Linked DNA regions of Rhodopseudomonas palustris. The protein of the gene in region 3 interacts with the protein of the main gene of each other region in a pairwise test. Links are inferred from orthologs where the notes say so. Each region holds a gene or a part of one and is shown on either strand. Other genes may lie near its edges.

The links.
Region 1: the proteins of RPPS3_RS10175 (region 3) and RPPS3_RS23175 interact in binary tests that used the Escherichia coli proteins (3 or more experiments, as listed by UniProt). The link is inferred for Rhodopseudomonas palustris from one-to-one orthologs.
Region 2: the proteins of RPPS3_RS10175 (region 3) and cyoB interact in binary tests that used the Escherichia coli proteins (3 or more experiments, as listed by UniProt). The link is inferred for Rhodopseudomonas palustris from one-to-one orthologs.
Region 4: the proteins of RPPS3_RS10175 (region 3) and dnaE interact in binary tests that used the Escherichia coli proteins (3 or more experiments, as listed by UniProt). The link is inferred for Rhodopseudomonas palustris from one-to-one orthologs.

Annotation. Positions count from the first base shown.
Region 1 is NZ_CP019966.1:4,987,034-4,994,323, forward strand. What follows is about bases 2,373-5,292. They hold RPPS3_RS23175 (ferredoxin family protein), read right to left. Parts: upstream 4,021-5,292; coding sequence 3,724-4,020; downstream 2,373-3,723. Other genes in these bases: RPPS3_RS23165 (cupin domain-containing protein), read left to right, coding at 2,373-2,555; RPPS3_RS23170 (DUF2478 domain-containing protein), read left to right, coding at 2,729-3,316; RPPS3_RS23180 (FAD-dependent oxidoreductase), read right to left, coding at 4,054-5,292. In the rest of the region: RPPS3_RS23150 (amino acid--[acyl-carrier-protein] ligase), read right to left, coding at 1-129; RPPS3_RS23155 (acyl-CoA dehydrogenase family protein), read right to left, coding at 164-1,393; RPPS3_RS23160 (phosphopantetheine-binding protein), read left to right, coding at 1,760-2,032; more of RPPS3_RS23165, read left to right, coding at 2,100-2,372; more of RPPS3_RS23180, read right to left, coding at 5,293-5,361; RPPS3_RS23185 (electron transfer flavoprotein subunit alpha/FixB family protein), read right to left, coding at 5,374-6,480; RPPS3_RS23190 (electron transfer flavoprotein subunit beta/FixA family protein), read right to left, coding at 6,505-7,290. UniProt on the Escherichia coli protein: Could be part of an electron transfer system required for anaerobic carnitine reduction. Could be a 3Fe-4S cluster-containing protein.
Region 2 is NZ_CP019966.1:3,326,031-3,333,399, forward strand. What follows is about bases 2,232-5,230. They hold cyoB (cytochrome o ubiquinol oxidase subunit I), read right to left. Parts: upstream 4,732-5,230; coding sequence 2,731-4,731; downstream 2,232-2,730. Other genes in these bases: RPPS3_RS15515 (cytochrome (ubi)quinol oxidase subunit III), read right to left, coding at 2,232-2,734; RPPS3_RS15525 (cytochrome ubiquinol oxidase subunit II), read right to left, coding at 4,677-5,230. Outside these bases: RPPS3_RS15495 (ATP-binding protein), read left to right, coding at 1-82; RPPS3_RS15500 (response regulator), read left to right, coding at 84-548; RPPS3_RS15505 (hybrid sensor histidine kinase/response regulator), read left to right, coding at 545-1,681; cyoD (cytochrome o ubiquinol oxidase subunit IV), read right to left, coding at 1,692-2,087; more of RPPS3_RS15515, read right to left, coding at 2,084-2,231; more of RPPS3_RS15525, read right to left, coding at 5,231-5,570; RPPS3_RS15530 (class II glutamine amidotransferase), read left to right, coding at 5,729-6,550; RPPS3_RS15535 (N-acetylglutaminylglutamine amidotransferase), read left to right, coding at 6,580-7,369. UniProt on the Escherichia coli protein: Cytochrome bo(3) ubiquinol oxidase is the terminal enzyme in the aerobic respiratory chain of E.coli that predominates when cells are grown at high aeration.
Region 3 is NZ_CP019966.1:2,205,585-2,212,949, forward strand. What follows is about bases 2,251-5,245. They hold RPPS3_RS10175 (aminotransferase), read left to right. Parts: upstream 2,251-3,166; coding sequence 3,167-4,324; downstream 4,325-5,245. Other genes in these bases: RPPS3_RS10165 (potassium transporter Kup), read left to right, coding at 2,251-2,607; RPPS3_RS10170 (rhodanese-like domain-containing protein), read left to right, coding at 2,818-3,144; RPPS3_RS10180 (polyamine ABC transporter substrate-binding protein), read left to right, coding at 4,332-5,245. In the rest of the region: RPPS3_RS10160 (OmpA/MotB family protein), read left to right, coding at 1-481; more of RPPS3_RS10165, read left to right, coding at 718-2,250; more of RPPS3_RS10180, read left to right, coding at 5,246-5,447; RPPS3_RS10185 (hypothetical protein), read left to right, coding at 5,561-6,700; RPPS3_RS10190 (B12-binding domain-containing radical SAM protein), read right to left, coding at 6,716-7,365. UniProt on the Escherichia coli protein: Shows aminotransferase activity with methionine and histidine as substrates, and to a lesser extent also with phenylalanine.
Region 4 is NZ_CP019966.1:3,220,184-3,228,569, forward strand. What follows is about bases 2,254-6,269. They hold dnaE (DNA polymerase III subunit alpha), read right to left. Parts: upstream 5,910-6,269; coding sequence 2,454-5,909; downstream 2,254-2,453. Other genes in these bases: RPPS3_RS15045 (caspase family protein), read right to left, coding at 2,254-2,293. Also shown: more of RPPS3_RS15045, read right to left, coding at 1-2,253; RPPS3_RS15055 (DUF3551 domain-containing protein), read left to right, coding at 6,369-6,638; RPPS3_RS15060 (DUF3551 domain-containing protein), read left to right, coding at 6,747-7,001; RPPS3_RS15065 (ABC transporter ATP-binding protein), read right to left, coding at 7,178-7,876; RPPS3_RS15070 (lipoprotein-releasing ABC transporter permease subunit), read right to left, coding at 7,888-8,386. UniProt on the Escherichia coli protein: DNA polymerase III is a complex, multichain enzyme responsible for most of the replicative synthesis in bacteria. This DNA polymerase also exhibits 3' to 5' exonuclease activity. The alpha chain is the DNA polymerase catalytic subunit.

The DNA.
Region 1 (7,290 bases), 2.8 Mb from region 3 along the record:
GTACAGAGCGGTGCGCGCATAGACGCCGTCGGCGCCGAGCTTGTGGAACAGGTGCTCGGCCAGGTGATCAAGCGGATCGACCGGCTGCAGCGCGGCTTCGGCCGGCGTGGTGCGGATCGCCATATTCATGAAGCGGCCTCCTCGTTGACGATTGACGGTCGATTTAGTCGCGCAGGCTCGCCGGGACCGGGCTCATCAGATTGGCGGTGCCAATATTGGCGAGGATCCGATCGTTGTTGATCATCAGCGGCGCAGACAGCACGTCGCGCAAATGACGGCCGAGGGTAAAGTCGCCATCGTTGCGATAGCCCGACAGGCCGCAGGCGCGCATCGCGCTCATCACCGTCTCGACAGCAAGTTCAGAAGCTTCGACTTTGAGCAGGTTGATCGAGGACTGGAACTCCAGCGAGCTCAGCGCGCGTTCGTCGAATTCATGCGCGGTGTAGGCGTCGAGATGCGTGGCGATCATCGCCCGCAGCTTGGTCAGCGAGCGCTTGGCGCTGGTGAAGTGCGCCGCGCCGGGCGGCATCTGCCCGCCGGCGCCGCGCGCCGCCTTGCGAACGAACGCCTGCGCCCGCTCCACTGCGGCAGCAGCAATGCCGGCCCAAGCCGACGACCAGCTTAGATGCGCCACCGGCGTCATCGTCTGCGCATGAATGCGATCGTAAGATTCGGTGAACACCTGATCGGTCCGACCGGTCGCACGCAGCTCGAAGCCGGTGCTGCAGGTGCCGCGCATGCCGAGCGTCTCCCAGCCCAGCGTCGGCGTCAGCGTGTAGTCGTCCTTGGTGAACACCACCAGCACCTGATCCGAGGCGGCAGCATCGTCCGCACGGCGCGCGATGGTCATCACGCCATCCGCTTCGGCGCCGTAGGAGATCACAGTGGCGTCGCGCACCAGCGCGACGCCGGTTTCGGTCCGCTCAATCGCCGCCGCGCTGGAGCGGACGTTGCCACCATTGTTGCCTTCGGTGGTCGACGACGCCAGCAGCATCTGCTCGGCAGCGATCCGCCGCATCAGCTGCTCGTGCCAGGCGTTGCCTCGGCCGTGGCGCACCAGGCACGCCACCTTGGTTTGGTGCATCGCGACGATCATCGCAGTGGAGGCGCAGGCGCGCCCGAGCGCGTAGCACATCTCGGCGATGTCATGGACCGAGGCGCTCTCGCCACCGAACTCGATCGGAATCTGCGCGCCAAGCAGCCCGTACTCGCGCGCTGCATCGAGCGCAGCCTTGGGGAACCGGGCTTCGCGATCGACCGCCTCCGCATGAGCGGCGGCGATCGCCGCGACGTGAACCACGCGCTGCATCAACGGTATCGGCTCGGTACCGAACTTGTCATTGGCCGGCTGAGCCGTGAAGTCGCGAACCGCGTTATCGGTGATGATCGCCATGGTCGTGAACTCCCTGATGCGGACGTACGCCGTGTGTATCGTTCGCGATCGGGATCAGACCGGCTGCGCCGAACCGTCGATCGCTGCTGGTAGCAAGCTATGGATTGGTCAGGAACACGTCGAGGCGAATTCAAAGTGAATCAATTTGGATTCGAATTGAGGGTTAATCGGACTTTGCGCCGATCGCGAAAACTTTCGGAATCCCCGTTAGTGTTAAAATTCGAATGAATATGTCGACACTCGGCGGAGCATTGTCTCCGACTGGCAGTTGCGATTACATCGCCGCAACGATAGCGAGCTGCGTGCGCGGACCAAACTGTTCGTGAGGCGCACGGAAGACTTCGAACACATCAAGGAGATCGCGTCATGCAGGCAGGCTCGGCGGCTGCGGTGGAGAGCAAGGTCCTCGCTCTGGTGGAGTCGATCCTGACGCAGAACGGGCTCTCCGGCGACATCAAACGCGACACGACGTTTGCCGATGCGGGACTGACCTCGATGGAGATGGTCAACCTGATGCTCGCAGTGGAAGCCGAATTCGACATGACGCTGCCGCAGTCCGACATCACGCCGGAGAATTTCACCTCGGCCGCGACAGTCGCGCAGCTCGTGCTGCGACGCCAGCACGCCCAGGCCGCTTAGTTACGTGAGCTTTCTCGCCGGAAACGACCAGCATCACAACCGAACAACGATCAGCAGGAGACGCCCGATGCCCAACGACCTGATCCTCACCTCCCGCACCGACGTCGAGCTAGAGCCGGCGCCGATCGAGCCGTCGTGGATCATCGAAGGCAATCCGGTCGCAACGAACTGCACGCTGTCGCGCAGTGCCGACGGCATGGCGTCAACGATCATCTGGCAGTGCACCGAAGGCAAGTTCAACTGGCACTACGACATCGACGAGACCATCTGCATTCTCGAAGGCTCGGTTGTGATCGAAAGCGCCGGCATGCCGGCGAAGCGCTACGGTCCAGGCGACGTGATCTTCTTCAAGGACGGTGCCAGCGCGCGCTGGCATGTCGAAGGCCACATCCGCAAGATTGCGTTCTGCCGTCGCACCCAGCCGCGGCTCGTCGGGCTGGGCGTGCGGGTATACGCCAAGCTGCGTTCGATGCTGCTGCCGTCCGCCAATCGGCCCGCGCAGTCGTTGCTCGGCGCCAACTGAGCCGATCACCATCGCCGCGGCCGAAGGCCGCAAATCAGACGGCGGATCGCATGGCGGTCCGCCGCTTTCGTTCGCCAGCCCTACTGAAGTCGGATTGATTTGACGCAAAGAAGCAGTTTGCGGGTTCTGGCATGTCCTAAGGCGAAAGTCGCATTTGGGGCAAAGCAGACGCGATGGACTTTTCTCACGGCAGGTCGGGACGGCCTTCGATTCTCGCGATCGTGTACACCGACGGCGCAGCCGCTTGCAGGCTGATGTCGGATCTCGGCCGACGGCTGCGCGACGCAGGCGTCGTTGTCGCTGGTCTGGTGCCGTATCAGGCGGTCGTCGATGACGGCGGCCCGCGCTGTGACATGGAAGTCGAGGAGCTGTCCTCCCACTTCATCCTTCAGCTCGCCGAAGAGCGCGACAAGCAGCCCCACGGCTGCCGCGTCGATCCGGAAGCCGTGCAGGAAGCAGCCGCACTGATCGCAGCCTCGTTCCGCAATGCCCCCGAACTGCTGATCGTCAACAAATTCGGCAAGCTCGAAGCCGATGGCGGCGGCCTCAGCGACGTCATCAGCGACGCCGTGGATCAGGGAATTCCGGTCATCGTCGGCGTTCCCGAGCGGCATCTGGCGCCGTGGCGCTGCTTCACCAGTGGCCTCGCCGAAGAAGCGACGCTGGACTCGCCCCGTATTCAGCAATGGCTGGCCCGCCGCGGCTTCGGCCTGCGACGCGGCACCGTCGGCCCGCAGCACGTGCTCAATTCGGCGGCGTGAGGCGATAAAAGGCGGCGGTCCCTGCGGCCTCACGACTGAGCTGCTCGGTCGCCTGCCGCTTCCCGCTCTCCATCTGTCGCGCTTCATCGACCAATCGACGCGGTTTCCTCGTCGCGCACAATACGCTCCATCCTGAGGAGCGAAGGCAGCGCACGTCGCGAAGGGTCCGGAGACTGACATTTGCGGCGCATGGTTCGAGACGACGCTACGCGTCTCCTTACTATGCGGTTGTGCTCGCCTCGAGCTACACAGCCACAACAGCAGGACGGATCCCTAAACACCAATGCCCGGGACCAGCCCGGGCATGATGTCTTGCGGGATGAAGCAACCAGGGCCGAAGCGAGCAGCCACAGAGGCGCAGGCGGCGTCTCCTGCCTGCGCGGGCCGTCGCCCCTGGCGCGGTGCTCTCAGCCGAACTTGAACAGCACGCCGTAGCCGCCGCGCGGATAGCTCCACTCGATGTCGCCGCCGCCTTCGGCCAGCACGCGGCAAGTGCCGCATTCGACGCAGCCGTCCGGCGTCACTTCGACCTGGCCGTTGCTGTTGAGCTCGTAGCAATGCGCCGGGCAGATCTTCAGCAGCGCCAGCAGTTGCGGCGACGGCTTGGTGTGAGGCTTGACCTTGATGTGGGCGTTGCCGACGTCGACCAGATAGCGGTTCTGATACAGCTTGTCTTCGACGCGAACCGGGGCTTCCGTTGTCATCGTCCGTTCTCCGCTTTCTCGAATCCCGCTGAGTTATCGCCACGCCCGCGCGAAGCGGAACGCGTCGCCGAACAATCCGCCCCACGACCGCGCCGAAACGAACGACTTGATCGTGGTCTTTTCCTTCTCGATCTTCGGCGTGCCGTCGACCCGCACGAAGTTCTGCAGCGCCTTGTTGACGAGCTGCGGATAGGTCAGGAAGAAGTTCTGCGAGCGGATATGCAGCAAATCCGGCATATCCTTGTACTTCTTCAGATCTTTCATGACGAACGAGTCGTCCAGCATCTTCTTGTAGAGCGCGAGATTCTCCTTGGTCATCGGATCCTTGCGCGACTTCACCTGGAAGATCGCTTCGGCGGCGATCCGGCCCGAGGTCATCGCCAGGTTCGAGCCCTCGCGATGCATCGCGTTGTTGAGCTGCGCGGCGTCGCCGACCACGACCCAGCCGTCGCCGTAAAGCTGCGGGATCGCCTTGTAGCCGCCCTCCGGGATCAGGTGGCCGGCGTATTCCTTCACTTCGGAGCCTTCGATCAGCGTCGCCACCGACGGATGCTTCTTGAAGCGTTCGAGCAGGCCGTACGGCGTCTCGCCGGTCTTCTGGAAGTCCGACACCAGACAGCCGATGCCGATCGAGATCGACTCCTTGTTGGTGTAGATGAAGCCCATGCCGGTCATACCCGCCGAGATCGTGCCGGCAGCCTCGATCACCACGCCCTCGTCGCCCTTCAGATTGAAACGGGCTTCGATGGTCTCGCGCGGCAGGAAGTGCATTTCCTTCACAGCGAGCGCGACGTTCTCCGGCGACGGACGCTCGCGCAGCTCGGCCTTGGTGCCGAGCAGGCCGTTGACGCCTTCGGCCAGCACCACGACATCGGCATGCACCTGGCCGCCTTCACGATCGGTGATCACGCCGATCACCTTGCCGTAGGCGTCCTGCACCAGTTCCTTGACGGTGGTTTCGCAGAGCACGATCGCGCCGGCTTCCTGGGCCTTGCTCGACAGCCATTTGTCGAACTGAGCGCGGATGATGGTGTAGCGGTTCGGCTTCTCTTCGTTGAAGTCTTCCGAACGGTGATGCAGGCCGGTGTGAGACTTGGCGTCCATCATCCAGAACCGCTGCTCGACGAGGTGACGCTCCAGCGGCGCATCCTCGCGGAAGTCGGGCACCAGCTTCTCGAGCATGTCGGCATAAAGAATGGCGCCCTGCACGTTCTTCGAGCCCGGATATTCGCCGCGCTCGATCTGCAGCACCTTCAGGCCACGCTTGGCCAGGGTCAGCGCCGCGGCGTTGCCGGCCATGCCGGCTCCGACGACGATGGCGTCGAAACGTTCTTCGATCATGGCAGCCTCCTGTTAGCTCGCGATCCGATCGCGGGTGTGCGGCGACAGCCGCTTGCGGAACGCTTCGGTGAGCGCCGGCAGCAAGCGGATCGCATCGGTGACGAGGGCGAGATGGGCGAAATCGAAGATCGGCGCGTTCTTGTCGGTGTTGATCGCGACGATCAGGTCGGAGCCGTCGACGCCGACGCGGTGCTGAATCGCGCCGGAGATGCCGGCGGCGATGTACAGCTTCGGCCGAATGGTCTTGCCGGTCTGACCGATCTGGCGGTCGGCCGAGACCCAGCCCTTCTGCACCAGCGGCCGCGAACAGCCGTATTCGGCGCCGAGCACGCCGGCGAGCTGGCGCACCAGCTGGAAATTCTCCGGCGAAGCAAGCCCGAGACCGCCGGCCACGACGATGTCGGCATAAGCGAGGTTCGAGGTCGCCTTGTCGCGATCCGGCACGAAGGCCAGGATCTTGGTGACGATATCAGCTTCGACCAGACCGAGCGGAAATTCGATGACGCGGCCGACCGGCTTCTCGACCCGTTCGGGCATCGACATCACGCGCGGCCGTACGGTCGCCATCTGCGGGCGGAAGTTCAGCGTGTAGATCGTGCAGAGCAGCGAGCCGCCGAAGGTCGGACGGGTCGCGGCGAGCGAGTTGTCGGAGTCGACTTCGAGCTCGGTGCAGTCCGCGGTCAGGCCGGTCAGCAGCGTGGTAGCCACCGCGCCGGCGAGGTCGCGGCCAAGCGTCGTGGCGCCGAGCAGCAGGATCTCCGGCTTATGGGTATTGACCAGATCGGTCAGCGCCTTGGTGTAGGACTCGTTGCGATAGTCGGTCAGCACGTCGTCGGCGACGACGTAAGCGAGGTCGGCGCCGTAGCAGAACGACTCGGCGACCGCAGCCTTGGTGGCGTCACCGGTCGGGCCGATCACCACCGCGGCAAGCTCGACGCCGAGCTTATCGGCGAGGCGGCGGCCGGAGCCCATCAGCTCCCAGGAGACGGGGTGAACGTGACCACGCTCCTGCTCGATAAACACCCAGACGTGCTTATAAGCTTTGAAATGCTCGGGCAGCTCCTTCTTGGCGGCGGCGCGTCCGGCGGGCTGCGGGGCAGGCTTGGCGGGCTGGCTCATCGAAGCGGCTCTCTGTTCGGGTTGTCAGAATCCGCGCGCCAGCTCGAACATTTCGTTCTCGAGCTTGGGCCGGAGCTTGAAGATTTCGTCGATCAGCGCTTCCGCCGGGGGCTGCCCGGCGGCCTCAACGACCTTGGCCTTCTCGGCCCGCGGGGTCGGCGCGAACACGCGCTTCACCACCGTCGGCGAGCCGCGCAGGCCGCACTTCTGGATGTCTTCGACACCGGCGTCCTGCGCACTCCACTTCACCACTTCGGCGCGTGCGGCGTTCAGCGCGTTGACCATCGAGCCGCGGCGCACCTGATTGGTGCCTTCCAGCATGGTGATCAGGCATGGCAGATTGCTGCGCAGCACCTGCACGCCGCCTTCGGAGCGGCGTTCGACTTCGATGGTGCGGGCCTCGAGGTCGAGCGATGAGACCTTCGAAACGTAGGTGAGCTGCAAGAAGTCGAGCCGCTTGCAGATGCCGGGGCCGACCTGGGCGGTGTCGCCGTCGATGGTCTGCTTGCCGGTGAACACCACATCGACGGCACCGAAGGTCGAGCCGATCTTGCGGATCGCCGCGGCGAGCGCGTAGCTGGTCGCCAGCGTGTCGGAGCCGGCGAAGAAGCGGTCCGTCAGCAGCACGGCGCGGTTGGCGCCGATGGTCAGCGCCTTGCGCAGAGAGTCCTCGGCGGTCGGCGGGCCCATCGTCAGCACCGTGACTTCGCCGCCGAGCTTGTCACGTAGCCGCAGCGCCTCTTCGAGCGCGAACAGATCGTAGGGATTGATGATCGTCGGCACGCCCTGGCGCATGATCGTGTTAGTGAC
Region 2 (7,369 bases), 1.1 Mb from region 3 along the record:
TTCGGCAAAGAGCCACGTCGGACAGGGATCGGTGTTCACCTTCACGCTGCCGTTGTGCGAGCAGGACACGACGGAGAGCTGAAATGACCCGCGAGCGCACGCTTCCGACGGTGCTGGTGGCGGAAGACCACGACTACGACAAGCTGATCCTGACCGAAGTCTTCGCGCGGGCCTCGATTGCCGCCGATCTCCGCTTCGTCAGCGATGGCGAGCAGACACTGGATTACATCTATGGCCGCAACCGGTTCGCCGGCCGTGCGGACGCACCCACCCCTGCGCTCGTGCTGCTCGACCTCAACATGCCGCGGCTCGACGGCCGGAAAGTCGTGCGGCTGTTGCGGCAGGACGAGACGGTACGGCATCTGGTGGTGATTGCACTGTCGACCTCGGAAAGTGCCAAGCACATCACCGAAGCCTATTCGATCGGCTTCAACGCCTATTTGGTCAAGCCGGCCAATATCGCCGACTACGTCGAGGCGATCCGCTCGCTCTGGCACTTCTGGATGAACACGGCCTCGCTTCCGACCACGGAGGCTTATCGGCCGTGAGCGCGATCGCGTCCCGAATCCTGCTCGTCGACGATGCGGAGGTCGAATACCTGACGATGCAGCGGATGCTGCAGAAGATCCCCGGGTTTCGGGCAACGCTCGACTGGGTATCGCGGTTCGACGAGGCGGCGGCCGCGATCGATCGCAAAGAGCACGACCTCTATCTCGTCGACTTTCGCCTCGGTCCGCGCAGCGGGCTCGATCTGATCCGCGACGCGCGCGATCGCGGCAACATCAAGCCGATCATCGTGCTGACCGGCCACGGCGACCCGATGGTCGATCAGGCGGCAACCGAGGTCGGCGCCAATGATTACCTCGTCAAGGGCGAGTTCGATGCCATCGTGCTCGAACGGGCGATGCGCTACGCGACCCGCCAAGCAAGGACGCTGGCGACCCTCGACCGCCGGTTGGTGGAATGCCGCACCACGGCGCGGAAGCTGGTCGTGCAGAGCGAACGCCGCGCCGCGGCCGAAGCCGACGTGCTCAAGGTGCTGCGGCAGACCATGATCGACCAGGAAACCGAGCGCAAACGCATCGCACGCGAACTGCACGACAATCTCGGGCAGATGGTCACCCTCGTTCAATTCGGCCTGGATGCGCTCGCGCGCGGCACGCCCACGGCGGCCAGCCTCGCCGAAAAGGTCGCGTCGCTGAAGCACATCGTCAACGATCTCAGCACCAGCCTGCACAGGGTGGCATGGGAAGTACGGCCGACCGCGCTCGACACGCTCGGGCTCGAAGACGCCGTGTCCCAACTGGTCGCAAGCTGGGAGCCGCATTGCAGCCTGGTGTTCGATCTGCATCTCGGTCTCGGCGAACGACGGCTACCGGCCGATATCGAAAGCGCGCTGTACAGAATCGTGCAGGAAGGCATCACCAATGTGGTCCGCCACGCCCATGCGACCCGGGTCGGCGTGATCCTCGAATTCCGCGGCAGCGACGTGATCTGCATCATCGAGGACGACGGCTGCGGCATCCCTCCTGAACAGGCCGACGAGCATTCGTCCCGCCGGCTCGGACTTGTCGGCATGCGGGAGCGACTTGCCTTGGTCGACGGCACCGTCGAACTGGAAACCGAAACCGGACACGGCACCGCGCTGTTTGTTCGCGTACCTCTCGGCGCGCCGAGCTGATCGGGCTGCCTCAGCCGCCCATCCGCATGATCTGCTCCATCGGCATCATGTTGTGATTGAGGTGGCCCATGATCCAGATCGAGCCACCGACCACCAGAAGCACGATCAGGCCGCCGAACGCGAGCGCCAGCACGTTGTTGGTGTTATCGGGACCGGTGGTGATGTGCAGGAAGAACACGAGCTGCACGCCCATCTGAGCGATCGCCAGCACCGCGATCGCCACCGGAATGCTCGGCTGCCACACCAGATCCGTGCCGGCGATGAAGAACGACGTCGCGGTGAGCAGAACCGACAGACCGAGCCCGACGCCATAGCCGAGCAGTCGCGGGCCGATGCGGACTTCCTCTTCATCGCCGGGCGCGACGTCATAGAGCTCGCCGCCGTGGCCGCTTCGCTGCTCGCTCATGTGCCGCTCCCCAACAGATAGACCATCGAAAAGATCGCCACCCAGATGATGTCGAGCGCGTGCCAGAACAGCGCGAAACACAATAGGCGCCGGCAGATGTCGGCCCGGAAGCCCTTGGCGAACACTTGAGCCATCATCGTCAGCAGCCACAGCACACCCGCGGTAACGTGCAGGCCGTGGCAGCCGACCAGCGTGAAGAAGGCCGAGAGAAACGCACTGCGGGTCGGGCCGGCCCCCTGCTCCACCAGGTCGGCAAACTCGCGCAGCTCCAGTCCGAGAAACGCCGCGCCGAGCATGCCGGTCGCCGCCATCGCGACCTGAAACCAGCGCTGGCTGCCGACCGCAGCGGCGAGGCTCGCCATGCCGCAGGTGAAGCTCGAGAGCAGCAGGCAAGCCGTCTCGATTGCGACGTTGCGGAGATCAAACAGCTGCGCACCGGCTGGCCCGCCGGCGGTGGCGCCCGACAGCACCGCGTAGCTCGCAAAGAAGCACGAGAACATCACGATGTCGGACAACAGGAAGATCCAGAAGCCGTAGCCGGCCACGATCCGCTTCGAGGCCGGCCCGGCGTGGCTGGCGCCGACCGACTGCAGCCCGCCCAGATGGTGCGGGTCTGCCTGACCGTGCGACAGCGCAACCTCGGTCATGACGCGGCCACGGCGCTCAGCGCCGCCTTGCGCTCCGCGATATTGGCGCGGTCGATCCGTTCGACCTCGGCGGCGGGAACGACGTATTCGTCGTGGTCACGCCAGGCGAACACCACGAAGGTGGCAAACGCGCCGATGCCGCCGAGCACCACCATCCACCAGATGTGCCACACCATCGCAAAGCCCATCACCGTGGCGAAGAACGCGCATACGATGCCGGTCGGCGAATTGCACGGCATCTCGATGTCGCGATAGTCCTGCGTGCGGGTTTCGAGACCGTGCTGCTGCGCCTTCTGCTTCGCGGCCCAATACGCATCCTCGCCCGTAACATCAGGGGCGACCGCGAAATTGAACACCGGCGGCGGTGACGCGGTGGCCCATTCCAACGAACGGCCATCCCACGGATCACCGGTGCGATCGCGCAACTCGTCGCGGTGGCGGATGCTGACGACGAACTGCACGATCTGCAGCATCACGCCGATGCTGATGATCCCGGTGCCGATCGCCGCCACGATCATCCAAGGATGCCAGGCGGCGACGTCGTAGTGCTGCAGCCGGCGCGTCATGCCGAGCAGGCCGGCGACATACAGCGGCATGAAGGTGACGTAGAAGCCGATCAGCGTGAACCAGAACGCGGCCTTGCCGAGCCCCTCGTGCAGGCGGAAGCCGAACGCCTTGGGAAACCAGTAGGTGTAGCCGGCGAACGCGCCGAACAGCACGCCGCCGATGATGACGTTGTGGAAATGCGCCACCAGAAACATGCTGTTGTGGAGCTGGAAGTCGGCCGGCGGCACCGCAACCAGAACGCCGGTGAGCCCTCCGATAATGAACGTCACCATGAAGCCAACCGCCCACAGCATCGGCGTCTCGAACCGGATCCGGCCGCCATACATCGTGAACAGCCAGTTGTAGATCTTCACCCCGGTCGGCACCGCGATAATCATGCTGGCGATGCCGAACACCGCGTTGACGGTGGCCCCCGCCCCCATGGTGAAGAAGTGGTGCAGCCACACCATGAACGAGATGATGCAGATCGCCATCGTCGCCAGCACCATCGAGCGATAGCCGAACAGCGGCTTGCCTGAGAACGTCGACACCACTTCGGAGAACACGCCGAACGCCGGCAGCACCAGGATGTAAACTTCCGGATGACCCCAGGCCCAGATCAGGTTCATGAACATCATCATGTTGCCGCCGGCCTCGTTGGTGAAGAAGTGGAAGCCGAGGTAGCGGTCGAGCAGCAGCATCGCCAAGGTGGCGGTCAGGATCGGGAACGCCGCGACGATCAGCAAGTTCGAGGCCAGCGTCGTCCAGCAGAACATCGGCATCCGCAAGTAGGTCATGCCGCGGGTCCGCAGCTTGAGCACGGTGGTGACGAGGTTGATCCCGGCCACCAGCGTGCCGATGCCGGAGATCTGCAGTGCCCAGGCGTAATAGTCGACGCCGACGCCCGGTGAGTAGCTCAGCTCGGAGAGCGGCGGAAACGGCAGCCAGCCGGTGCGAGCGAATTCGCCGATCACCAGCGACAGGTTGACCAGCAGCGCGCCGCTCGCGGTCAACCAGAACCCGACCGAGTTCAAAGTCGGAAACGCCACGTCACGGACGCCGAGCTGCAGCGGCACCACCAGGTTCATCAGCCCGATCACGAACGGCATGGCGACGAAGAAGATCATGATCGTGCCGTGTGCCGAGAAGATCTGGTTGTAGTGCTCGGGCGGCAGATATCCCGGCGACTGATAGGCGACCGCTTGCTGGGTTCGCATCATGATCGCATCGGTGCCGCCGCGCAGCAGCATCACCATCGCCAGCAGCACGTACATCACACCGATCCGCTTGTGATCGACGCTGGTGATCCACTCATGCCAAAGATACGGGAAGTAGCCCTTGATCCCCGCCCACAGCAGCGTGGCAAGGATCGCCGCCATCACGATCGCCGCAGCGATCAGCGGGATTGGCTGATCAATCGGAATGGCCGACCAGTCGAGCTTGCCGAGCATATCGCGTTGGCTCCCCAATTCGCTTCGATGTGGGACGGCGCGCCTTGTTCGGTCGGCCGCGGTCCCGACTGTGGCGGGATTTGCTGGGTGCTGATCGCGTGAAATAGCAACGGATCAGCCAGCCGATAGGTCGGCGTTCCGCTCTCCGGTGCTTGTTTCATCAGGTCCTTATAGCTGTCAGCGTTGAGCTCGCGGCCGCTCTTCGCAGTCTCGGCAACCCAGTCGGGAAACGCCACGGTCGAGACCACGTGCACCGGAAATGTCATGTCGGGAAAGCCGTCGCCACTGAAATGCGACGACAATCCGCGCAGATCGCCCTCGGCATCGGCGCGCAGGTTGAGCCGCGTCACCATGCCGTTCATGGTGTAGATCATGCTGCCGAGCTGCGGGATGAAGAACGCGTTCATCACGCTCGCCGACGTCAGCTCGAACTGCAGTGACACGCCGACCGGCACGGTCAGTGTGTTGACCGTCGCGATGCGTTGATCCGGGTAAATGAACAGCCACTTCCAGTCCATCGACACCACCTGGATGCGGACCGGGCTTCCGGTGCCTTCGACCGGCGCGGCAGGATCGAGCTGATGCGATCCGATCCAGGTGACGCCGCCGAGCAGGATGACGGTGAGCGTCGGAATCGACCACACCACCAGTTCGATCCGGCCCGAATAGGTGAACTCCGGCCGATGTCTGGCGCGCGGATTGGAAGCGCGGAACCAAAATGCGAACGCCAGGATCGCGACGATTGTCGGCACCACGATCGCCAACATGATCACAACCGAGTCGATCAGGATGGTCGAGTTCCCGTACGCGACTGGACCTTGCGGGTCGAGGATGTTCATGCGCGCGGCGATGCTTCAATGGACGGGATCGTGCCCGCTAACCCGGATCCTTCACCGCAGTTCCTATCCCTTGCCGCGCGCCCTGCGGAACTGGTCTCTCGCGCTCGGGTTGACCCGCGATGTGCGCCGCTGCGCCAAATGAAATTCGAGGTGAATCGATGTGCCGCTGGCTGGCATACCGCGGAGAAGAAACGTCATTCGACAGCTACGTCACCGAACCGGTCCACTCCCTGATCAATCAGAGCCTCCGCGCCCGGGAATCCGCCGGCAGCACCAACGGAGACGGCTTCGGGCTCGGCTGGTACGGCATTCATCCCGAGCCGGGGCTTTATCGCGAGACCCGGCCGGCGTGGTCGGACGAGAACCTGCGTTACCTCTGCCGACACCTGCAGTCGCATATGTTCTTCGCCCACGTTCGCGCGGCGACTGGAACGGCGGTGACGCGGCAGAACTGCCACCCGTTCGCGTGCGGACGGTGGATGTTCATGCACAACGGCTTCATCGGCAGCTGGAGCCGATTGCGGCGCAAGGTCGAGGCGATGATCCCGGATCATCTGTATCCGTCGCGGCTCGGCACCACCGATTCCGAAGCGGTGTTTCTGGCAATGATGGGCGAAGGCCTGGAGCACGATCCGATCGGCGCAACCCAGCGTGTGATGCGCGCGCTGAGCGCATTGGTCGACGAAGACGGCTTGCGCGAACGGATGCGGTTTACGTCGGCGCTGGCGAACGGACACGACCTCTACGCCTTCCGCTTCGCGCATAACGACACGGCCAACACCCTATATTATCGCGATGACGGCCCGCTGGTCGTGGCGTCGGAGCCGTTCGACACCGAACAGCATTGGTCCGAAGTCCCTGCTAATCACGTGCTGATTTCGCGCCCCTCGCGGCCGGTCGAAATTCGTCCCTTCATGCCAACGGCGGCGCATCTGCCGCAGGAACCCACGGTTGCCCAGAATGTTGTCGAGCGAGCTTAAAATATCGGCAACGGAGGCCCCGGAGAAAGATGTGTGGAATCTGCGGAGAGATCCGCATGCGTGGCGAGCCCTCGATTTCGTCATTGAAGGCCGTCACCCGCGCGATGCATCGGCGCGGACCTGACGCGGAAGGATTGTTCGCGCAAGGCAGCATGGCGTTCGGGCATCGCCGCCTCAGCATTCTCGATCTGGCCGCTGCTTCGCAGCAGCCGATGATCGATAGCGAACTCGGCCTCGGGATCGTTTTCAACGGCTGCATCTACAATTTCCGCGAGCTGCGCGAACAGCTCACGCAGCGTGGCTACAGGTTCTTTTCGCAAGGCGACACAGAAGTCATCCTCAAGGGCTATCATGCCTGGGGCGCCGATTGCGTCACCAGGTTCAAGGGCATGTTCGCCTTCGCGCTGTGGGAGCGCGACAGCGGCCGTGTGGTGCTGGCGCGTGATCGCCTCGGCATCAAGCCTCTGTACTACATCGATCACCCCGACTATTTCCGCTTCGCGTCCGACCTGCCCGCGCTGCTCGCAGGCGAGGACGTCGATACGTCGCTCGACCCAGTCGGACTGCATCACTTCTTCAGCTTCCATGCCGCCGTGCCTCCGCCGCGCACCATCCTGCGTGGCGTCAAGAAGCTCGAACCAGCCACCATTCTCACCCTGGAGCCCGATGGATCGAGGACCACGCGGCGCTATTGGAGTTTCGCGGTCGGCGCCCGGCGCGACGATCGGGCGATGACCGAGCAGGAATGGACCGAGGCGGTCACCGACGCAATGCGGAACGCCGTCGATCGCCGCCGCGTCGCCGACGTCCCGGTCGGCG
Region 3 (7,365 bases):
CGCCTCGGCGTCGCTGCGGCAGGCGCTGCAGAACATGCCGGAGATCTCCGAGCTGTCGAAGAACATCATGTTCGAGGAGACCAAGCAGGGTCTGAACCTCGAGATCATGGATCAGGACGGTCGCTCGATGTTTGCCGATGGCTCCAAGGTGCCGTTCGAACGCACCCGCCTGCTGCTGCAGCGGCTTGCTGTGCCGCTGCGTGCCACACCGCTCAGGGTCACCATCGTCGGCCACACCTCGTCCGGTCTGATGCCGGAGCGCAGCGACTATAACGGTTGGGACCTGTCGTCGGACCGCGCTAATTCGGTGCGCCAAATCCTGGAGCGGGAAGGGCTGCCCGGTTCGCACATCTTCGCCGTGACCGGCAAAGCCGACAGCCAGCCGCTGTTTCCCGACGATCCGTCGATCGCCGCCAATCGCCGCGTGACCATCACGCTGATGCGCGAGAGCCCGGCGCTGCCGCCCGGCATGAAGCCGTAAGCGTTTTGCTCGGCCGCTTGTGGCGGCCACCTCGATCGCAAGCCGGACCTCCGCTTCATCGCGTGTCATCCGAATCCGATGGGTTCGGTATTCGGCATCCCGTGGTTGCATCGGTCGCGGTCGGCCCGCTAGCCTGAGGTTCGTCACGGCGGCAGGCGCGCTATCTTTGAAGGCCTTGCCGGTGCGGCGTCGCGGCTCTTGGATCAAATCCAGCGATCGAGCGTTCTACGGCAGCCATGGCCCTCAGCGCGGCAACCACCGAAGCGCCTGAACAAACCAGCTTTTGGGCGCTCACGCTCGGCGGGATCGGCGTTGTTTTCGGCGATATCGGCACATCTCCCTTGTACGCATTCCGCGAGGCGGTCGCCGGCGCGGCTGGCGGCGCACCGGCAAGCCGGGTGCTGGTGCTCGGGGTGCTGTCGCTGATCCTGTGGGCGCTGCTGATTGTCGTCACCGCCAAGTACGTGCTGTTGCTGCTGCGCGCCGATAACAACGGCGAAGGTGGCACGCTGTCGCTGATGGCGCTCGGCCGCCGCGCGCTCGGCCGCCGCAGTTTGTTTCTCCTGGTGCTCGGCGTGATCGGTGCGTCGATGTTCATCGGCGACTCGATGATCACGCCGGCGATCTCAGTGCTGTCGGCGATCGAGGGCCTGAAAATCGCGGCCCCCGCGCTCGAACATTACGTCGTGCCGCTGACCGTGCTGGTCCTGGTGCTGCTGTTCGGCGTGCAGAGCCATGGCACCGCGATTGTCGCGCGCTTCTTCGGCCCGGTGATGCTGGTGTGGTTCGCCACGCTGGCGGCGATGGGCGCGATGCACATCATGGACGATCCGTCAGTGCTGGCCGCCATCAACCCGTGGTATGCGGCGCAATTCCTCGCCAGCCACGGCACCATCGGACTGGTGACGCTGGGCGCGGTGTTTCTGGCGGTCACCGGCGGCGAGGCGCTGTACGCCGATCTCGGCCATTTCGGCCGCCGCCCGATCCAGACTGCCTGGCTTGGTTTCGTGCTGCCGGCGTTGCTGATCAATTACTTCGGCCAGGGTGCGCTGGTACTGTCGAATCCGGCTGCGCTGGAAAACCCATTCTACAAGATGGTGCCCGAGGCGCTGGTGTTGCCGCTGACGCTCATGGCGACCGCAGCGACCGTGATCGCCAGCCAGGCTGTGATCACCGGCGCATTCTCGCTGATCAGCCAGGCGGTGCAGCTCGGGCTGCTGCCGCGGTTCGAGGTGCGCTACACCTCCGAGACCAATGCCGGTCAGATCTACCTGCCGCGTGTCAACGCGTTGCTGCTGATCGGCGTCTTGCTGCTGGTGCTGCTGTTTCAGACCTCGAGCCGGCTCGCCTCTGCCTATGGCATCGCGGTCTCCACCACGATGGTGGTCGACGGCATCATGGGCTTCGTGGTGATCTGGAAACTGTGGCGCTGGAACTGGCCGGCCGCGGCGCTGGTGATCGTGCCGCTGGTGCTGGTCGATGCGATGTTCTTCAGCGCCAATCTGCTGAAGCTGCTCGACGGCGCCTGGGTGCCGCTGCTGTTCGGCCTCTCGATGGCGGTGGTGATCTGGACGTGGCGGCGCGGCGTCGCGCTGCTGATGGTCAAGTCGCGCCGGGCCGAGGTGCCGCTCGACGATCTGATCGGCAGCCTGGAGAAACATCCGCCGCACATCGTCAAGGGCACCGCGGTGTTTCTGACCGCCGATGCCGAATTCGTGCCGCCGGCGCTGCTGCACAATCTCAAGCACAACAAGGTGCTGCACGAGCATAATGTGATCCTGACGATCGAGACCGTTCACACTCCGCGGGTCGACGCGGCCGACCGGATCAGGCTGGTGAAGGTCAGCGAGAAGTTCAGCAAGGTGGCGCTGCGGTTCGGCTTCATGGAGACGCCGAACGTGCCGAAGGCGCTGGTGCTGGCGCGCAAGCTCGGCTGGGAGTTCGACATCATGTCGACCTCGTTCTTCGTGTCGCGCCGCTCGCTGAAGCCGGCCGCGCAATCGGGGATGTGGCGGTGGCAGACCAAGCTGTTCGTCGCTCTCGCCAAGTCGGCCAACGACGCCACCGACTACTTCCAGATCCCGACCGGCCGGGTGGTCGAGGTCGGTGCCCAGGTCACCATCTAGCTGCCGGCCGCGAGGGCAGGGCGACCGGCTTCGACCAAAAGCGGCAGTGCTTTCGCGGCCCGCTGCGCCTATCCAGCAAACATGCCGATGATCTCGTTGAGAAGCTTGATTTTCCTCGCGCTAGGCGCAACCTTGGCGCCGCAATGGCCGAGCCTCGTTCTCGTTGTTGCGCTCATGGATCCGGGCAGTGCGATCGCGGGAGAGAAGAAAGTGGCAGGCCAGGTTGAAGATTTGACGCCGCAAGAGGTCGCTCAGGGCATCGCCGACGGGCGCTATCTGCTGGTAGACGTTCGCGAGCCGAACGAGGTCGCCGCCGAAGCCTATCCGGACGCCGTGGTTGTTCCGCTCTCGACCTTCGACCCTAAGGCGATCCCCGACCCGGCCGGCAAGCAGGTCGTGTTCGCTTGCCGTTCCGGCAAGCGCTCGGTGACGGCGTCGATGGCCGCCCAGGCCGCGGGTCTCGCCTACACCCGGCACCTCGCCGGTGGCATCCTCGGCTGGAAGGCGGCCGGTCTGCCGACCAAGCCGGGCCGTTGATCCGTACGATGACCGCCATCCGATGAGCAACAAGGTCTTCGCCGATCTCCCGGTCACCGTGTTCGAGGCGATGTCGCAGCTCGCGCGCGACAACGACGCGATCAATCTGGGACAAGGCTTTCCCGACGATCCGGGGCCGGAGGATATCCGTCGCACCGCCGCGGATGCCGTTCTCAACGGCTACAACCAGTACCCGTCGATGATGGGGCTGCCGGAGCTGCGGCAGGCGATTTCGACCCACTATGCGCACTGGCACGGCGTCCAGCTCGATCCGATGACGGAGGTGATGGTGACCTCCGGCGCGACCGAAGCGCTGGCGAGTGCCATCCTGTCGGTGGTCGAACCCGGCGACGAAGTGATCGTGTTCCAGCCGGTGTATGACTCGTATCTGCCGATCATCCGGCAGGCCGGCGGCATTCCGCGGCTCGTTCGTCTCGAACCGCCGCATTGGCGGATCACCGAAGAGTCGCTGCGGCGTGTGTTCAACGCCAAGACCAAGGCGATCGTCTTCAACAATCCGCTGAACCCGGCCGCGGTGGTGTATCCGCGCGAAGACCTCGAATTGCTGGCACGATTCTGCCAGGAGTTCGACGCGGTGGCGATCTGCGACGAGGTGTGGGAGCACGTCACGTTCGATGGCCTCAGCCACATCCCGCTGATCACCATCCCCGGGATGCGCGACCGCACCATCAAGATCGGATCTGCCGGCAAGATCTTTTCGCTCACCGGCTGGAAGGTCGGCTTCGTCTGTGCCGCGCCCAAGCTCCTGCGCGTTGCCGCCAAGGTGCACCAGTTCCTGGCGTTCACCACGGCACCGAACCTGCAGGCGGCCGTCGCCTACGGTCTCGGCAAGAGCGACGATTATTTCCTGCAGATGCGCAAGGACCTGGCCCGCAGCCGCGACCGGCTGGCGCAGGGGCTGTCCAGCATCGGCTTTCCGGTGATCCGCTCGCAGGGCACCTATTTCCTCACCGTCGATCTGTCGCCGCTCGGCCTCAACGAAACCGACGAGGCGTTCTGCAAACGCATCGTCACCGACTACAAGGTCGCGGCGATCCCGGTGTCGGCGTTCTATGAGGAAGAGCCGGTCACCTCGGTGGTGCGGTTCTGTTTCGCCAAGAAGGATCAGACGCTCGACACCGCCCTCGAGCGCCTGTCGGATGCGGTTCACGGGCGCTAGGGATGTCATGATGCGGGATACGATGCGGCGGCGACTGCTGACTCTGGGCGCGGGGATCGCTCTGTCGGTGTCGCTCACGCTGCCTGGCTGGGCGCAGGACCGCACCGTCAATTTCTACAACTGGTCGAATTACGTCGCACCGGGCGTGCTCGAGGATTTCACCCGCGAGACCGGCATCAAGGTGGTGTACGACACCTTCGACGCCAACGAGACGCTGGAGACCAAGCTGCTCGCCGGCAAGTCCGGCTACGACCTCGTGGTGCCGACCGCTTATTTCCTGCAGCGTCAGATCACCGCCGGCGTATTCCAGAAACTCGACAAGTCGAAGCTGCCGAACCTGAAGAACTCATGGGACTTCGTCACTGACAAGCTGGCGCTGTACGATCCCGGCAATCAGTTCGCCGTCAACTACATGTGGGGCACCACCGGCATCGGCTACAACGTCGCCGCGGTGAAGCGGATTCTCGGCGAGGGCGCCGTGATCGATAGCTGGGAGATGATCTTCAAGCCGGAGAACTTGGCGAAGTTCAAGGACTGCGGCGTCCACATGCTGGATTCCGCCGACGACATCCTTCCGGCAGCGCTGACCTATCTCGGCCGTGATCCGAATTCGACCAACAAGGACGATCTGGACAAGGCCGCCGAGGTTGTCGGCAAGGTCCAGCCTTCGGTGCGCAAGTTCCATTCGTCCGAATATCTCAACGCTCTCGCCACCGGCGAGATCTGCCTGGTGGTGGCGTGGTCGGGCGACATCAAGCAGGCGCAGTCGCGCGCGGCCGAAGCTCATAACGGCGTCGAAATCGGCTACGCGATCCCGAAAGAGGGCGCGCAGATGTTCTTCGACAATCTGGCGATTCCGGCCGACGCCAAGAACGTCGCCGAGGCGCACGAACTGATCAACTTCCTGTACCGGCCCGACATCGCCGCGCGCAATTCAGACTTCCTGTCCTATGCCAACGGCAACAAGACCAGTCAGGACTTCATCAATCCAAGGGTGCTGAACGACAAGGCGATCTATCCGGACGCTGACACCCAGGGGCGGTTGTTCGTGATCACCGCGCGCGATCCCGCGACGCAGCGCACGATCAACCGGCTGTGGACGCGGGTGAAGACGGGGCGCTGACGCGCGGTATCGATCGCCTGCAGGTACGGGAGTAATTCCGAGCCTCGATAACCCAACAAACTGCGTAGGCGCACGAGTGCCCGAATCGGCCTCAGCGAGCGCAGGATCGGTTCATGCCAATGGCGATCCGATCCTTCGCGCGACTTCGTGGCGGCTGTTCTCTGGCCATCCTTTGGCTGTGCAGTCTTGCTGTCCTCACCGGCGTCACGGGGACCGCCAGCGCTGGCGATCCGCCTCGCGAGCGCTCGGCTCCGCGCTGGACTGTTTCGGCCGAAGCTCTGGTGCTTGGCCGCGCCGGGACAGGTAATCAATCGCTTGTTTCGCTCGTGCCGGGCGATGTGCCGTGGTGGACACCGGTCGGCCCGAACACCACCAACGTCCCCGGTGCGGAGGTGTTGAACAGCAATCAGCTCAATCAGCGCTTGGCCGCTGGTCCGAGGATCGGTGTCAGCTACCGAGACCCATCGGGTTACGGCGTCGAGCTGTCTTACTTCAATGTGCTCGGGCTGAGGGCGTCAAAAAGCGTTGGCCCCGAGACGCCGGGACAATGGCTGGTGATGAAAGCGCCCGGCACGTTCTGGCAGACGCAGGACTATGCCTATCAAGCAATGGCGTGGCAGGACGATACCCGGCTGCACAGTCTGGAGGCCAATGCGCGGCTGGAGATAACGCCGCGCGTGACGCTGCTGGCAGGTGTTCGCTGGCTGCAACTGCACGATCAGCTGCAAGGGACGCTGGATCCGGCCGATCTCGGCCAGCCGATGTGGAAGTTCAGAGTGCCGAGCCGGCTGTCCGATGCCGTTCCGGTCCCCGGCAGCCCGGTCGTGATCAATCCGCCGTTCTGGACGAGCTCGACGACGAACAACCTTTACGGCGTTCAAGTCGGCGTGCGAGCGACTTTATGGGAGATCGAACGCGTCTCGGTCGACGCGGTGCTGAAGGCCGGCGTGTTCGACAACCATGCGACGCAAGCCGCGCAGGTCAGCATGCAGAAGCAGCTCTACCCGACATACGCGGCGACCGACGCGGCCGCCTTCGTTGGACAGGGCGGCATCGCGGCGAAATATCGGCTGAGCGATCGCGTCGCCGTCAAGCTCGGATACGAAGCGTTGTGGCTCGGCCGCGTGGCGTTGGCGCCGGCCCAAGTTCAGGCGACCTCAACCACGTCCAGCAGCGTGACGGCGGTCGGGGTCGATTGTCGCTCGTCGACGCTTCTTCAAGGCGTCACGGTCGGCATGGAGTACTCATTTTAGCGCGGCGGCTAGCGATCAGGCGGACTTCGCCAGTTTCGGTGCCGGCGCGCCGTGGAGAGTAACCTGTTCGAGATCCCGTAGATCGACCGTCCCTGGCAACGCGTGGTCGGATGGCTTGTCGCCGACGCCCCGCATTGGGATCGGACTGACCGGGGCGCGGTCATGCCGCTCGATGTCGCCGCGCAGCAGCCGCCACGCCCAGCCGGCGGTTCGACGATAGGTGTGCGCAAGCCCGATCATGCCATAGATCTGCGCACCGGCATCGACGATGTGGGCACGGAATTTCAGCCAGGCGCGCCGCCGCATCCGCTTTGCAGGCGAGAAATGCGCGACCTCGTGCGCGGGACGGGTTTCCGCACTGGAGAACACGTCTGCCGACTTCGAGAACACCAGCGCGCTCACGAAGCGGATCGGGTTGAAGAAGTAAGTATAGGCGATCAGCAGATTGAGCTGCTTCAGCCAGGGCCGCGGGTGCTTCGATGCGACGACGTAGTTGCCGTCCATGATATGCGGCTCGACCTGGATATCGCCGGCGCGGCTGAACGCCATCCCGGACTGGAACACGTTCTCGTACCACTTCGAACCGGGGGCAGGGGTCAGCATCATCACCTGCGTGCTGATGGAGCCGGCCTGCCGCAGCAGCCTGATCTGGTTGATCAGGCCGT
Region 4 (8,386 bases), 1.0 Mb from region 3 along the record:
CCCGGGGAGCCACATGCATCGGCGGCGGAACCGGACGGGACACCGTCGGCGGTGCGGGACGCTGGATCCGCGGAGCCGCAGGCGGCGGACGGCGGTCGGCGGCTGCGCTGGGCGGCGGTCCCGCCGGCCTGGCAGGCGCCGTCACCGGTGGGGTCGGCCGCAGCCTGGCGGCGGGAGGCTGCTGCGGGCGAACGGCTTCCGGACGCACGGCCGGACCTGCGGCGGCTGGCGGCTGAGCTGCGGGCGGCTTCGGCGCCGATCCGGCCGGCGGCGCGAGGACCCCGTTTTTGGCCGCGGCCGGGCCGCCCGGGCCGAGCGCTGGCCGACCAGGAGGTTGCGGCTGAGCGCCCGACGCCCCCGGGCGAGCGGCGACTCCTGGCGCTGGTGGCAATCCCTTGGTTCCAGGGACCGGCAGCGCCTGGCCGGCCGGTGCAGCGCCGCCAGGCGCGCCTGGCCCCGGCCGGCCCTGCGCCGTCGGCGGCGCGACGGCTGGTCCGGTCGGTTGGCTCGGCGGCGTGCCAGGAGCGGGCGTGGGCACGGTGGCCGGCGCGGTCGCAGTCGGAGCCGGGGTCGGCGCGGCGGCGGGCTGCGCCAGACGCGGGCCCTGCGGCTGAACGCTCGGACGTTGCGCAAACCCGCCCGGCGGCGTCGTGGCAATCGACGCACTCTGCGGCACCGGCGCCTTGCCCTGCTGGATCAGCGTGGCGCGATGCAGCGCGGCAGCCGGAAGCGCCGCGCCCAACACAGCGCCGGAGGCCACGGCAGCCGCAGTCGCTCCCGGCGCTCCGGGAGTTGCAACCGCAGGCCCGGCCACCGGCGGACTCACCACCGGCGCAGCCGGGTTGGCGGGAGCGGCCGGCGGCTGGTTGATCACCTGATTGATGACCGTGGTGTTGTGGATGTTGGCGAAGATGATGTTGTTCGGCGGCGGCTGCACATAGACCGGCGGCCGCACATAGGCCGGGATCGGCACGAACAACGGCCGCGGCAGATAGAACAGGCCGATCGGCGGCGGCGGTGGCGGCAGCACCACGAAGTCCGGCGGCGGTGGCGGCAGGAAGAACACCGGCGGCGGTGGCGGCGGCGCGAAGTCGAACACCGGATCGCTGAACATCAGCACCGGCCGGTCGACATAGACGATCTCGTCCGGCGGCGGCGGCGGCACGTCATAGTCGATCACCGTGAAGCTCGGCGGCGGCTCCAGGGCAGCCGCGAGGATCTCCAGCCGGCGCCGGGCGTCCGCCGCGTGCGGGCCGCGCGGATAGCGGCGGAGATACGACCAATAAGCATCGGGCGTATCGACGCGATACGTCCGCCGCCAAGTAATCGCCTCACGCCGCGCGGCGACGATCGCCCTCACCCGCTTGGCCAGCGGATCGTTCGGATAGGCCGCGAGAAAGTCTTCGTAAGCCTGCAGCGTGTCGCGATCGAGTGCGGCCGCATATGCTTCGGCGGCCCCCATGTCGCGGATCGGCTTGCTGCGCAACGCCTGATCCGGCGCCGGCAGCGGCGGTGCGTCGGGCGCGCGATCGAAGAACATGAAGTTCGACTCCACGCTCTGCGTATCCCACGGCACCTGCGCGCCCTTGGTGGTCTCATTGACCCGCAGCCGCACACGATCGAACAGCTGCGGCAACGTCAGGCCGCCGGTGCGGATCATCTCGGCCAGTGCTTGCGCATAGACGCCGTAGGCGCCCCGCTCCTCCGGCGCCACCGTACCGGGCGCGGCGTTGAAGGCGATCAGCATCTTCGGGTTCGGCTCGACCATCGCCAGACCCGAGGCGATCGATCCGCCGGGCACGAACGGCTGCTCGCGCGCCAGATCGAGCACCACGACGCTGGTCTTCAGCGGCAGCGCCGCGAGCTGGCGCAGATAGTCGCTGACGCGCAGGCCTTCAGTGGGAATTTCCGTATCGCGCGACAGCCGCGAGTCGACCGGGATGAAGTAGTTCTCGCCAGCGTATTGCACGCCATAACCGGCGAGATACACCGCCGCGACCGTGTCGGGCCCTGAGTCCTCGGCCTTCTTCACGAAGTCGCGAAACGCGCCGCGCAGCGTGTCGCCGTCGAGGTCGCGCGCGCCGCTGACGTCGAAGCCGGCTGCCTGCAAGGTCTGCGCGATCAAGCCGCCATCATTGGCAGCGGTGGAGAGCGGCGCCTTGGCATAGGCGCCATTGCCGATCACCAGCGCGATGCGTTTTTCCTGCTGCTGCGCAGCCGCGGGACCAACCGGCCCGGCGATCAGCACAACGAGGATGGTGGAGACGACCGAAACAAGATGATTGAGACGCATGGCCGGGACCCATTGCAAGGGCGCAGCCGGAACCGGCGCAGCGCCGCCGATCGCATTTCAGCGCGTCCCAATCTGAACGGCGATTGAACAATCCGCGACCAATTCGCGGACAAATACCGCCTCGCCGTCCGTTTTCCGTGACGCGAGAACAAGGCGATGGTCATAGCGTTTCGACGTGCTCGACGCCGGTCACGGCCTTAATCGCGCCGGCGATCTGCGGCGAGACGTGGTAGCGCCCGGGAATATCGAACTCGACTTCGGTCTGCGGATCGAGCCGCAGCACCAGCGCGATGTTGCCGCCCGCCACCTTGGTCTCCGGCGGCTGCAGCCGCTTGGCGACCGAGTCGAGGAATTTGGTATCGCGCAGGAAGATGCGCAGCCCCTTCTGAGTCTTCGCCGCCGCGGCGTCGAGCGGCTCGGCGTGCAGCACCCGGGCGCGCACGTCCTCACCCTGTAGTTCGGCGCCGAGCTGCATCAGCACCGCAGCCCCCGGCTCCAGCACCTCGCGATACTGTGCCAACCCTTCAGAAAACAGCACCGCCTCGAAATGCCCGGTCGGGTCGGACAGGCCCATGATGCCCATCTTGTTGCCGGTCTTGGTCCGCCGCTCCATCCGCGACACCACGGTGGCGGCGACCTTGCCGGCGGTGGCGCCGGATTTCACCGCCTTGCAGAATTCGGCCCACGACTGTACCCGCAGCCGCTTCAAGGCGGTGGCGTAGTCGTCGAGCGGATGGCCGGACAGGAAGAAGCCGATCGCATCGTATTCACGGCGCAGCCGCTCCGCCGGGAGCCACGGCTCGAGCTGCGGCAGGATGATCGACGGCGCATCCGACAGACCGCCGAACATATCGTTCTGGCCGCTGGTGGCGGCTTCGTGATTGCGCTGGCAGGCGGCGACAATCGCGTCGGCACCCGCAAACACCGCCGCACGGTTCGAGTTGAGGCAGTCGAACGCACCGGCGGCCGCAAGGCATTCGATGACGCGCTTGTTGATGGCGCGCGGATTGACCCGTGCGGCGAAGTCGGCGAGCGAGGCAAACGGCCGATCCCCCCTCGCCTCGACAATCTGTTGCACCGCCTGCATGCCGACGCCCTTCAGGCCGGCGAGCGCGTAGTAGATGGTGTTCGGACCGACCTCGAAGGTGGCGCCGGAGCGGTTGACCGACGGCGCCTCGACCTTGATGCCGAGCCGCTGCGCCTCGGCGCGGAATTCCGACAGCTTGTCGGTATTGTGGATTTCCAGCGTCATCGACGCGGCGAGGAATTCCACCGGATAATGCGCCTTCATATAGGCGGTGTGGTACGACACCAGCGCATAGGCGGCCGCGTGGCTCTTGTTGAAGCCGTAGTCGGCGAACTTCGCGAGCAGGTCGAAGATGGTGTCGGCGGCGTCCTTGGCGACGCCATTTTTCACCGCGCCTTCGACGAAGATCGCGCGCTGCTTGTCCATCTCGGCGCGGATCTTCTTACCCATCGCGCGGCGCAGCAGGTCGGCGTCGCCGAGCGAGTAGCCGGCCATCACCTGCGCGATCTGCATCACCTGTTCCTGGTAGATGATGACGCCGAACGTCTCCTTCAGGATCGGCTCCAGCATCGGATGCAGATATTCGGGCTCCTCGTCGCCGTGTTTGCGGGCGCAGTAGGTCGGGATGTTCGCCATCGGGCCCGGGCGATACAGCGCCACCAGCGCGATGATGTCTTCGAACCGGTCGGGGCGCATGTCGATCAGCGCCCGCCGCATGCCCGCACTTTCAACCTGGAACACGCCGACGACGTCGCCGCGGGCGAGCATCTGATAACTCGGCGCGTCGTCGATCGGCAGCGTGTGCAGGTCGACATGGATGTCGCGCTGCTTGAGCAGCTTCACCGCGACGTCGAGCGTGGTCAGCGTCTTCAGGCCGAGGAAGTCGAACTTCACCAGGCCCGCCGGTTCGACCCATTTCATGTTGAACTGGGTCACCGGCATGTCGGATTTCGGATCGCGATACAGCGGCACCAGGTCGCTGAGCGGGCGATCGCCGATCACGATGCCGGCCGCGTGGGTCGAGGCGTGACGGGTCAGACCTTCGAGCTTCTGCGCGATGTCGAATGCGCGCGCCACGATCGGGTCTTCGTCGCGCGCCGCCTGCAGCTTCGGCTCGCCTTCGATCGCCTGCTTCAGGGTGATCGGGGCCGCCGGATTCTGCGGCACCAGCTTGGTCAGCTTGTCGACCTGGCCGTACGGCATCTGCAGCACGCGGCCGACGTCGCGCAGCACGCCACGCGCCTGCAGCGTACCGAAGGTGATGATCTGCGCCACCTGATCACGGCCATAGCGATGCTGCACGTATTCGATCACTTCGCCGCGGCGATCCTGGCAGAAGTCGATATCGAAGTCCGGCATCGAGACGCGTTCGGGATTAAGGAAGCGCTCGAACAGCAGGCCGAACCGGATCGGATCGAGGTCGGTAATCGTCAGCGAATACGCCACCAGCGAGCCTGCGCCCGAACCACGGCCCGGACCGACCGGAATGCCGTGAGCCTTGGCCCATTTGATGAAGTCCGACACGATCAGGAAGTAACCCGCGTATTTCATGCGGGTGATGACGTCGAGCTCGAAGGCGAGCCGCTTGTTGTAGTCCTCTTCGGTCGTGCCCGGCGACAGGCCGTGAACACTGAGCCGCTTGGCGAGGCCCTGCTCAGCCTGGCGGCGCAGTTCGGCCGCTTCAGCGGCGGCGGCTTCCGCCGCGTCGCTGACGCTGGCGCCGACGGTGAACAGCGGCAGGATCGGCTTGCGGGTCAGCGGCCGATAGGCGCAGCGCTGCGCGATCTCCACCGTCGAGGCGAGCGCCTCGGGCAGATCGGCGAACAGCACCGCCATCTCGGCGCGGGTCTTGAAACGGTGATCGGGGGTGAGCTGAAGCCGATCGGTCTCTGCGATCAGCTTGCCGGAGGCGATACACAATAGCGCGTCGTGCGCCTCGTAATCCTCGGTGCTGGCGAAATGCGGCTCGTTGGTCGCAACCAGCGGCAGGCCCTTGTCGTAAGCGAGATCGATCAGCCCGCCTTCGGCGCGGCGCTCGGCCTCGGTGCCGTGACGCTGCAGTTCGACATACAGCCGATCGCCGAACGCCTGCTGCAGCCGCTCGCAGCGCTGCGCGGCGAGCGCCGGATCGGTCAGCATCGCCAGCGAGATCGGCCCGTCCGGGCCGCCGGTCAGCGCAATCACGCCGTCGGTTTCGCCCGCGAGCCACTCGAGCTTGACGTGCGGCACCTGATTGACCGGCGTCTCCAGGAACGCCCGGGAGTTCAGCCGCATCAGGCTGCGATAGCCCTGCTCGCGCGCTGCCAGCAGCACGATCCGCGCCGGCGTCGCCAAGGCGCCATGGCGCGAGTTCGGATCTTGGTCGCCGAAGTCGATGCCGAGTTCGAGGCCGACGATCGGCTGAATGCCGTAGCCCGACAGCTTGTCAGAGAATTCCAGACCGCCGAACATGTTGTCGGTGTCGGTCAGGGCCAGCGCTGGTTGTCGGTCGGCCTTCGCCAGCTCGGCCAGCTTGGCGACTTTCATCGAGCCTTTCAGCAACGAATAGGCCGAGTGGACGTGCAGATGGACGAATCCGGCGTTGCTCATCGGCGCGGCGGCTCTTCAGACAAACGTGCGGGTTGGGACGAGTGGTTTGCGGAACCGGCCGCCGTCACGGCAACCGACTCGGAAGCCCAATGGTGGGCTCCCTCACCCTTCACCGCAAGCATCGGCGGCGACCTTATCCCCGCTATGCCGAAGCGGTCGCAACGCTTGCCCGCGCTTAGGCCTGCGCCAACACCTGAGCCCACACCGCCACCATGCCGATGAACAGTGCAATCGACGTCAGCGCCGCAGCTTCTTGGATGAAGATCTTCAACATCGTCCGCCTCCCTGACCTTGTGAACATAACAAGAACAATGTTCTCATTTCGTTCTAGAGTCAAGCAAGCGGCCGGCGCAGCAACCTGGACCGTTAATGAGACGTTACTATCCCCGGAATTCACCGGCCCCACCCCGCATTGACGGTCATTCGGGATTGGCGCACGGAACGAAAGGCGCGCGGCTTATGAACCGCGCAGCAGCGGAGGCGACGATGCGGATTGGAGCGATGGTGCTGCTGATCGGGCTGGCGCTGCCGGGAGCAGCTTCGGCACAGCCTTACGACAACTACCCGGTCTGCCTGCGGGTGTATGGCCCGGTGCGCTACGACGAGTGCCGCTACATATCGATCGACCAGTGCAAACCGGCCGCATCGGGGATCGCCGCCCAGTGTCTGACCAATCCGTGGTATCAGCCGCCGGCGGGGCCCGGTTCGCGCCGCGCCCGGCGGCATTGAGCCGGCGCATGTGCGCCGCCCCTGCTCCGTCATAGATTTCTGTCACACTCTCGGGTGCGCCGAGTCGCCGCCACCGCGACCGGCTGCTCAACAAGGATCCGAACGAAGATGCGCAAGCTGCTCCTGATCGCGATGCTCGCCGGCCTCGGCCTGACCACCACCGCCGAGGCGCGGGATTATCCGGTCTGCCTGCGGGTGTATCAGAGCTACCACGACTGGTACGACGAGTGCAGCTACGACACCATGGCACAGTGCCGGATGTCGGCCTCGGGCCGCAGCGCCGATTGCATGACCAACCCGTGGTACACCGCGCCGCAGCAGCAGCCGACCAAGAAGAAGCGCAAGCACCGCCGTCAGCACTGAGGGCGAGCGCGGCTCTCCCCGATGCCCCGTCATTCCGGGGCGCGCGCAAGCGCGAACCCGGAATCTCGAGATGTTCTGCGTTGAGGCACTTCACCCTGCACCGCGGGATTCCGGGTTCGCTCGCTGACGCGAGCGCCCCGGAATGACGTGCCAATAATGGGCTGAAGCCGAGCGCCCTATTCCAGCTCGACCACGACGCCGTCCTGCAGCGAGACGCGGCGGTCCATGCGGGCGGCGAGCTCCATGTTGTGGGTGGCGATCAGCATCGCCACCTGGGTCGCCTTGACCAGCTGCATCAGCGCGTTGAACACGTAATCAGCGGTGTGTGGATCGAGATTGCCGGTCGGCTCGTCGGCGAACAGCACGCGGGGCGCATTGGCCACCGCGCGGGCGATCGCGACGCGCTGCTGCTCACCGCCGGACAACTCCGACGGCCGATGGGTGATGCGGTCGGCGAGCCCCAGATAGGACAGGATTTCCTTGGAGCGGCTGATCGTCTCTTTGCGCTTCAGGCCGCGGATCATCTGCGGCAGCATGACGTTTTCCAGCGCGGTGAATTCCGGCAAGAGCCGGTGCGACTGGTAAACGAAGCCGATGTCGGTGCGGCGGATCTGGGTGCGCTCGGCATCGGTCAGCGCCGACGTTGCCGCGCCGCTGACATAGACCTCGCCCTCATCGGGATGCTCGAGCAGCCCGGCGATGTGCAGCAGCGTCGACTTGCCCGAACCGGACGGCGCCACCAGCGCCACCGACTGGCCCGCCCAGAGCGCCAGCCTGGCGCCGTCGAGGATCGTCAGAGTCGCCTCGCCTTGCGAATACTGGCGCTTGATGTCGTGAAGGTACACGACCGGGATGTCTTCGGCGCCCTGCTCCATCGTGTTTCGCCTTACTCGTAGCGCAGCGCGTCGACCGGATCGAGGCGCGCGGCGCGCCACGACGGGTACAGCGTGGCGAGGAACGACAGCGTCAGCGCCATGATCACCACCGCGCTGGTCTCGGCGAAATCGATCTCAGCCGGCAGCTTCGACAGGAAATACAGCTCCGGCGAGAACAGTTCGGTGTTGGTGACCCAGGACAGGAACTGCCGGATCGACTCGATGTTCATGCACACCAGCACGCCGACGAAGAACCCGGTCAGCGTGCCGACCACGCCGATCGCCGCGCCGGTGATCAGGAACACTCGCATGATCGAGCCCTGGCTCGCGCCCATGGTGCGCAGGATCGCGATATCGGCGCCCTTGTCCTTCACCAGCATGATCAGGCCGGAGATGATGTTGAGCGCCGCCACCAGTACGATCAGCGTCAGGATCAGGAACATGACGTTGCGCTCGACCTGAAGCGCGTTGAAGAACGTTGAATTTCGCTGGCGCCAGTCGACCAGGAAC